2 regions of the Oceanobacillus sp. FSL K6-0127 genome follow, and region 1 is predicted to be linked to the other one. Evidence: riboswitches for the same ligand, from Rfam matches in the RefSeq annotation. Region 1 holds a riboswitch; the other holds the start of a gene.
What was found. Region 1 has a riboswitch for S-adenosylmethionine ahead of MHH64_RS10595 (ATP-binding cassette domain-containing protein). Riboswitches for the same ligand answer to the same signal wherever they lie in the genome.

Region 1 (3,426 bases):
AATGTATGTAAATAGATGCTGTTCAAAAAGTCCGGTGAAAATGAAACAATGAGATAGGTGTTCTTCGATTAACTCCTGACACGTGCTGTGTAGACCGTTGAAGTCACCGCTTCCTGTGGAACACGTTGGCGAAAGAAAACTTCCTATGAAAATTGTTCACGTCCCTGTAGAAGTTCGCATTCTGTTCAAGCTCTATACTTACGTATTAATTGCATTCGTTCCGTGACGAGAGTAACAACGTCACCGAACCTCGACACACACAGGACGTGTTCGTGTTGCGATAGGACATTGCAACTTTACCCGATCTCGGTCTTTTCATCCTCCTTTTGAACGCGAATTACGTAGGCAACTTTTTTGCTTGCATAAGGAGTGCTCATGTATGATAACTACTGAGTTTGAAAAAGTGATTATTGTCGAAGGGCTTACAGATAAGAAGCAAATTGAAAAAGTCATCAATGATGAGGTTACTATCGTATGTACAAATGGTACATTCGGTGTAGAACGATTTGATGAATTACTGGAAACATACGAATTGGATGAAAAGGATGTGTTTATTCTAGTTGACGAGGATAAATCTGGAATGAAATTGCGTAAGCAGCTGGCTCGTGAGCTACCGCATGCGGAGCATATTTACATTAGCAGTGAATATCGGGAGGTTGCAGCGACACCAGAGAAAATACTTGCAAGCACACTACTGAGTAAACATTTCTCTGTTCATCCTATATTTTTATTATAGTGTGTGTTCAAAAAGAGGATATTTACCGGGTTTTTTGAATATCCTCTTATAGATTGAACTTAAGGTGGTTAAAAATGCAGCAAATAACAGAAAAAAGTTTGGAACAGGAACGCATGTTAATTTATATTTATACACCTTTTTGTGGAACATGTACGGTGGCAAGATCAATGCTTGCTAAAATCGAGTCTGTTCATGGAATAGATATCTTTTATGAGATGAATGCGTCCTTGTATCCTGAATTTATGCAAGAAAATAAAATTGAAAGTGTTCCATGCCTTTTAATTAAAGAAGGTAATGAAGTGAAAGAAAAAGTTTATGCCTTTCAATCGACAGGTAATATATATAATTATTTGATGATATATAAGCCAGAATTATTTGCCACCCATTAAGGCTCTAATATCCCCCCTTTCTATGCGTGAGAGAGTTAAAATTAGAAGGTGGGGAAGGGCTTGGAGTCATACTCCTGTGGTACTATCATGCAGTGGAGAGAAAAAGCTCTTGATTGAAGTTTCACTTTAACAAAAGTTAATCCTATTTAGGATTGACACGCGTATTTTAGCATGCTACTATAGTGTCACTGAATTGCTAAATCAAATACGATCTATCTCTTATCTTGAGCGGTGGAGGGACTGGCCCTTTGAAACCGCGGCAACCTTCAATCTTTTGAAAGGTGCCAATTCCTGCAAAGTAAACTTTGACAGATGAGAGAACGTGAGACTTTTTAATGATATGACGTCTTTCTGTTCTCTTACAGAAGACGTTTTTTGTTTTTTGGTTAAAAAATGTATTGCAGCATTCATACAGTAAAGAATTTGTTTATAGGCACAAAAGTTAGAACGAAGAGGAGGACATAACGTGATTTCGATTGAGGGTTTACGTAAGGTCTTTAGACTAAATAATGATGACATAGCAGCTGTTGATGATTTGACCCTTACTATCCCTGACGGTGAGATATTCGGCGTGATTGGGTACAGCGGTGCAGGGAAGAGTACATTCGTCAGACTGCTTAACCGATTGGAAGAACCATCATCAGGACGAATTGTTATTGATGATGAAGAAATAACGACACTTAATTCAAAACAGCTTCGCCTTGCAAGACAAGGAATCGGCATGATTTTTCAGCACTTCAATTTACTTTGGTCAAGAACGGTAGAGGCAAATATTGCATTCCCACTTGAAATTGCAGGAGTCCCAAAGCAGGAGAGGCAAAAGCGAGTACAGGAACTCATTGATTTGGTTGGCCTTGGTGGACGGGAAAAAGCTTATCCATCCCAATTAAGTGGTGGACAGAAGCAGCGTGTTGGAATTGCTCGCGCACTTGCGAATAATCCAAAAGTGCTGTTATGTGATGAGGCAACCTCTGCATTGGATCCAGAAACAACGAATGCGATTTTGAATTTGCTGGTCGACATTAATAAAAAGCTTGGATTAACGATTATTTTGATTACACATGAAATGCATGTTATTCGAAAAATCTGTAACCAAGTAGCGGTCATGGAGCAAGGACGGATTGTTGAACAGGGAAATGTGCTTGATGTGTTTACCCATCCCGTACAAGACGTTACGAAAAAATTTGTTCAGCAAATTATGGGACCAAGTGACGAAGAGGATGATATAACCAATATTATTGAGAATAATGCAGATGGTATTATTCTTAAGCTTCAATTTTTAGGTGAGGCTACAAATCAAACCCTTATAAGCCAGCTGGCAAAGCGTTTTGATATTGATTTAAATATTTTACAAGGAAAAATCACCCAAACACAAGCTGGCGGATATGGCACATTATTCGTACAGGTTATTGGCGAACAAGAGGAATTCGATAGAGCATTAAGCTTTATACAGGAACAGACCTCGGTCGAAGTGGAGGTTATCCGGGATGTTAGCTGAGTTATTCCCAAATATTAAATACGAGGATTTAGTTGAAGCAACTTACGAAACATTTTACATGACAATTATTGCTATTATTGGTACATGTATTTTCGGTCTATTATTAGGATTGCTTCTATATTTAACGAAAAAAGACGGCATCTGGAAAAATAAGTATATTTATTTTGTTGTAGCGGCTCTTGTGAATATATTTAGAGCCATCCCATTTATTATATTGATCTTATTGCTATTTCCATTTACCGATTTCCTTATCGGAACGATTCGCGGACCAAATGCAGCACTGCCCGCATTAATTATTGGATCAGCTCCGTTTTACGGGAGACTCGTTGAAATCGCGCTTAACGAAGTGGAAAAAGGTGTAATTGAAGCAGCCAAAGCGATGGGGGCGAAAACACGTACCATCATTTTCCGTGTTCTACTCCCTGAATCAATGCCGGCACTCGTATCAGGCCTTACGGTTACCTCGATTGCATTAATTGGGTATACCGCAATGGCAGGTGCGATTGGTGCAGGTGGTCTTGGAAACTATGCGTATTATTTTGGATTCCAACGACGTGATTTTGATGTTGTATTTCTTTGTACGGTCATTATTGTAATTATCGTGTTTATTTTCCAATTTATTGGGGACTTTATTACAAACAAGCTTGATAAACGATAACATTATCAATAGATGAAAATAGGAAAACCTATTTCAATTATAAAAACAAGATGGAGAGGAAGAAACAGAATGAAAAAGCTTTTAGCCCTGGTAACATTCGCACTTGTACTTATATTAGCTGCTTGTGGCGGTGGAAATGAATCAG
Region 2 (3,426 bases), 2.1 Mb from region 1:
GATTCTACTAATAATAGGAAGTCAGTATACGCACAATCCTTATTTACACATGAGTTCACACTTTCCTTTAAATACGAACATAACGAAATATAATGCTTAATTAAAAAATCGCCCTCTGTTAAAGAAGGCGATTTAAATTTTAGGTCCACTCTTTGGGGATATTCCCGGTTTGATGGAGATGTAAACCTGATTATATATAGTGTTTAAACTGTAACAGTTGCTTGCGTATTATTGCTTCGAAGCTGAAGTGCTAATGCAGCTGGATTTACCTCTGTAACAATAATTCCCGTCGCATTTGCATGCTGCAATGTTTGATTTGTGCTTGCTGCTCCTTCGGCAAAAATAAATTTTATTTCTTTATTTACCAATTGTTCAATAACTGCAGCTGGAAGTTCTTTATCCTTAACCCATAATGCATCAACAGGAGATGAAATTACAGATAATTCATTAGCTGGATCATCTTCTACAGAAATGATTTCAAAACCAAGTTTTTCTAAGGATTTCGTTTCGCTTTGATCAATCCCGATGCTAGCAATAACTTTTTTGCGAATACCTTCCTGACGATTAAATGGAGAGGAAAGCAAGCTTTTAATTACAGCGTCATTCGATTGTTGTGCAGCTTGATTAACTCCAGTTGCTTGATCAATTGCTTGCTCTAAGTCTGCCAGAATATCTTCTACAGCTTCTAGTCCAATCGACAAGCGGACAAGCTCTTCAGTTACACCGCTTTTCTTCAAATCTTCAGCATTTAGCTGCTGATGTGTCGTTGAAGCAGGATGGATGATTAAGGATTTAGCGTCTCCAACATTTGCTACATGTGACCATAGCTTCACATTGTCGATTAGCTTTCTACCTGCATCGCGTCCCCCTTTGATACCGAATGTAATAATCGATCCATAGCCGCTCTTGAAATATTTCTTAGCAAGCCCATGTGATGGATGTTCCTTTAAACCAGGGAAGCTGACCCATTCTACTGCTTCATGTTTTTGTAAATAGGCAGCAACTTTTTCTGCGTTCTGTGCGTGTCTTTCAATTCGTAAATGTAGCGTTTCTAGTCCTTGTAAAAATAAAAATGCACTTTGGGGGCTTAAGCATGCCCCGATATCACGTAATAATTGAACACGAAGTTTTGTAATAAATGCTGTTGGACCAAGATCTTTATATTTTAAGCCGTGATATGTTTCGTCAGGCTCGGTGAAGCCAGGGAATCGATCGTTATTCCAGTCAAATCTTCCACCATCAACAACGACCCCGCCAATTGTCGTTCCGTGACCGCCGATCCATTTTGTTGCGGAATGAATAACAATATCTGCGCCCCAAGTGAGCGGTTTTGCGATATAAGGGGCAAAAGTATTATCAATAATTAATGGAATATCATGAGCATGTGCAATATCAGCAACAGCTTCTACATCAAATACGTAAAGACTTGGATTTGTGATGATTTCACCAAATATAGCTTTTGTTTTATCGGTAATCGCAGCTTCAAATTCCTCCGGTTTTGTACCATCAACAAATTTTACTGTAATCCCATAGCGTGGAAGGGTCGCTGCAAAGAGATTGTACGTACCGCCATATAGGTTGCTGTCCGCAATAATTTCATCCCCAGCTTCCGCGATATTCAAAATTGCTAGCGTAATAGCAGCCATTCCGGATGATGTTGCAACAGCACCAACCCCATCCTCCAGCTGAGCAACACGCTGTTCAAATGCATCAACCGTTGGATTCATAATACGAGAATATATATTACCTGATTCTGCTAAACCAAATAAGTTTTGTGCATGTTCTGTATCACGGAAAACATAAGAAGTTGTTTGATAGATTGGAACAGCACGCGCACCTGAAGTTGGGTCCGGCTGTTGACCACCATGAAGTAATACCGTTTCTGGCTGAAATTGTGACATAATAAAATTCCTCCTTGAAATGTTATGTTTTTCACTAGAAAACTATAAACTTTAATACCGTGGATCACTTGGCTACCGAAACAGCCACGTCCAGCTCCAGCGCTAAAGCTGTAGCGAGACTTCCCTCGCCTCCGTACGATAAAGAAGACTTGCCGACTGGCTAAGACATGTGGCCTAGTCGCACTTATACCCTTGTGGTGAAAGTCAACATTGACTCTAGGTAAAAGGATGGCCGACTAAACCAGGCTACGCCTAACATCGGCATACCCCTAAAGGGGCGTGTTTCCTTTATCTCCTGTGGCTCAGTCCGTACGTCGCTAACCGGGCGCTTACGCTTTTGTGTTTGAAGAGGGAAAATGAAAAAGCCCTCTTCCTAAGAAGAGGGCGTATGTACGAACCGTTCCTCCTCTCATCTTCCAGGTTTTTACCCTGTAGGATTTAGCACCGTTACAAGCAGGTTAATGCTTTAAGGTTGCCGGGCTTCATAGGGCCTATTCCCTCCGCCGCTCTTGATAAGAGATGTTGCATTATTTAAGTTAGTGTGAGTATACAATGAATTCTATTATCTGTCAATGATGTTTTCTGAAAAGTTTAAATTAGGTTGAATGTAATTGCATGTTGCAGGATTTACCTAAAGCCAGAGATTCATTTTAATGTGTTCTCAAACGACGCTGCGAATTTTTATAAATAGACGCCATATATATAAATAAAGCAGTCCAAATAAAAGCAAACGTAACTAGATGTGCTTGTGAGAAGGGCTCTTTATAGAAAAACACACCAATTACAAGCATCATGGTAGGTGTGATATATTGCAGGAAACCTACCATGGCTAGAGGAATCTGCTTTGCACCACTGGAAAATAACAATAGTGGAACAGCGGTAGCAATACCCGCTCCAATTAAAAATAGGTTCGTAACTGTTATAAATGGTGTAAAAGTAAATGAACCGCTTGGAATAATCCATAAGTAAATAAGTGCGACTGGTGTAATAAGCAATGTTTCAATTGTCAGCCCGGAGATTGCGCTGACATTCACTGTTTTTTTCAGTAACCCGTATAATGCAAATGTGGTTGCTAGCAGCAGTGAAATCCATGGAAATACACCGTAACTGAATGTTAAGTAAAGCACACCAATTGCTGCTAAAATAAAGGAAAGTAATTGACCTTTCGTTACAGGTTCTTTCAAAATGATAATTCCTAGTAAAATACTAATAAGCGGGTTGATATAGTATCCAAGACTTGCTTGCAGGATATGTCCTTGAACAACTGCCCAAATAAATAGAAACCAGTTTAATGTAATCACAATCGCGGCAGCTGTGATCCCAAGTAATTGCTTTTTCTTTTTCATAATTTGTCGGCATTCCTGTATGAAGTTATTCCATTTACCAAGAAAAATGACAAGAAGCAGCATAAATACTGCTGACCATGCTATTCGATGTGCTAGAATTTCCCCAGCTGGAACATAATCAATTTGTTTCCAGTACATTGTAATAATCCCCCATAAGAGGTAGGCACTGAATGTATAGA

Region 2: it holds a riboswitch for S-adenosylmethionine, as region 1 does, so the genes downstream of both, MHH64_RS00015 (O-acetylhomoserine aminocarboxypropyltransferase/cysteine synthase family protein) here and MHH64_RS10595 (ATP-binding cassette domain-containing protein) in region 1, are expected to answer to the same signal.

What each region holds. Positions count from the first base shown of each region.
Region 1 covers NZ_CP150287.1:2,100,863-2,104,288, forward strand. The annotation lists gene MHH64_RS10585 (toprim domain-containing protein) at 380-736, shown strand; gene MHH64_RS10590 (thioredoxin family protein) at 811-1,125, shown strand; SAM riboswitch class I at 1,342-1,444, shown strand; gene MHH64_RS10595 (ATP-binding cassette domain-containing protein) at 1,592-2,623, shown strand; gene MHH64_RS10600 (methionine ABC transporter permease) at 2,613-3,281, shown strand; gene MHH64_RS10605 (MetQ/NlpA family ABC transporter substrate-binding protein) at 3,351-3,426, shown strand, end outside.
Region 2 covers NZ_CP150287.1:1,757-5,182, reverse strand. The annotation lists gene MHH64_RS00015 (O-acetylhomoserine aminocarboxypropyltransferase/cysteine synthase family protein) at 204-1,901, opposite strand; SAM riboswitch class I at 2,308-2,420, opposite strand; gene rarD (EamA family transporter RarD) at 2,552-3,426, opposite strand, start outside.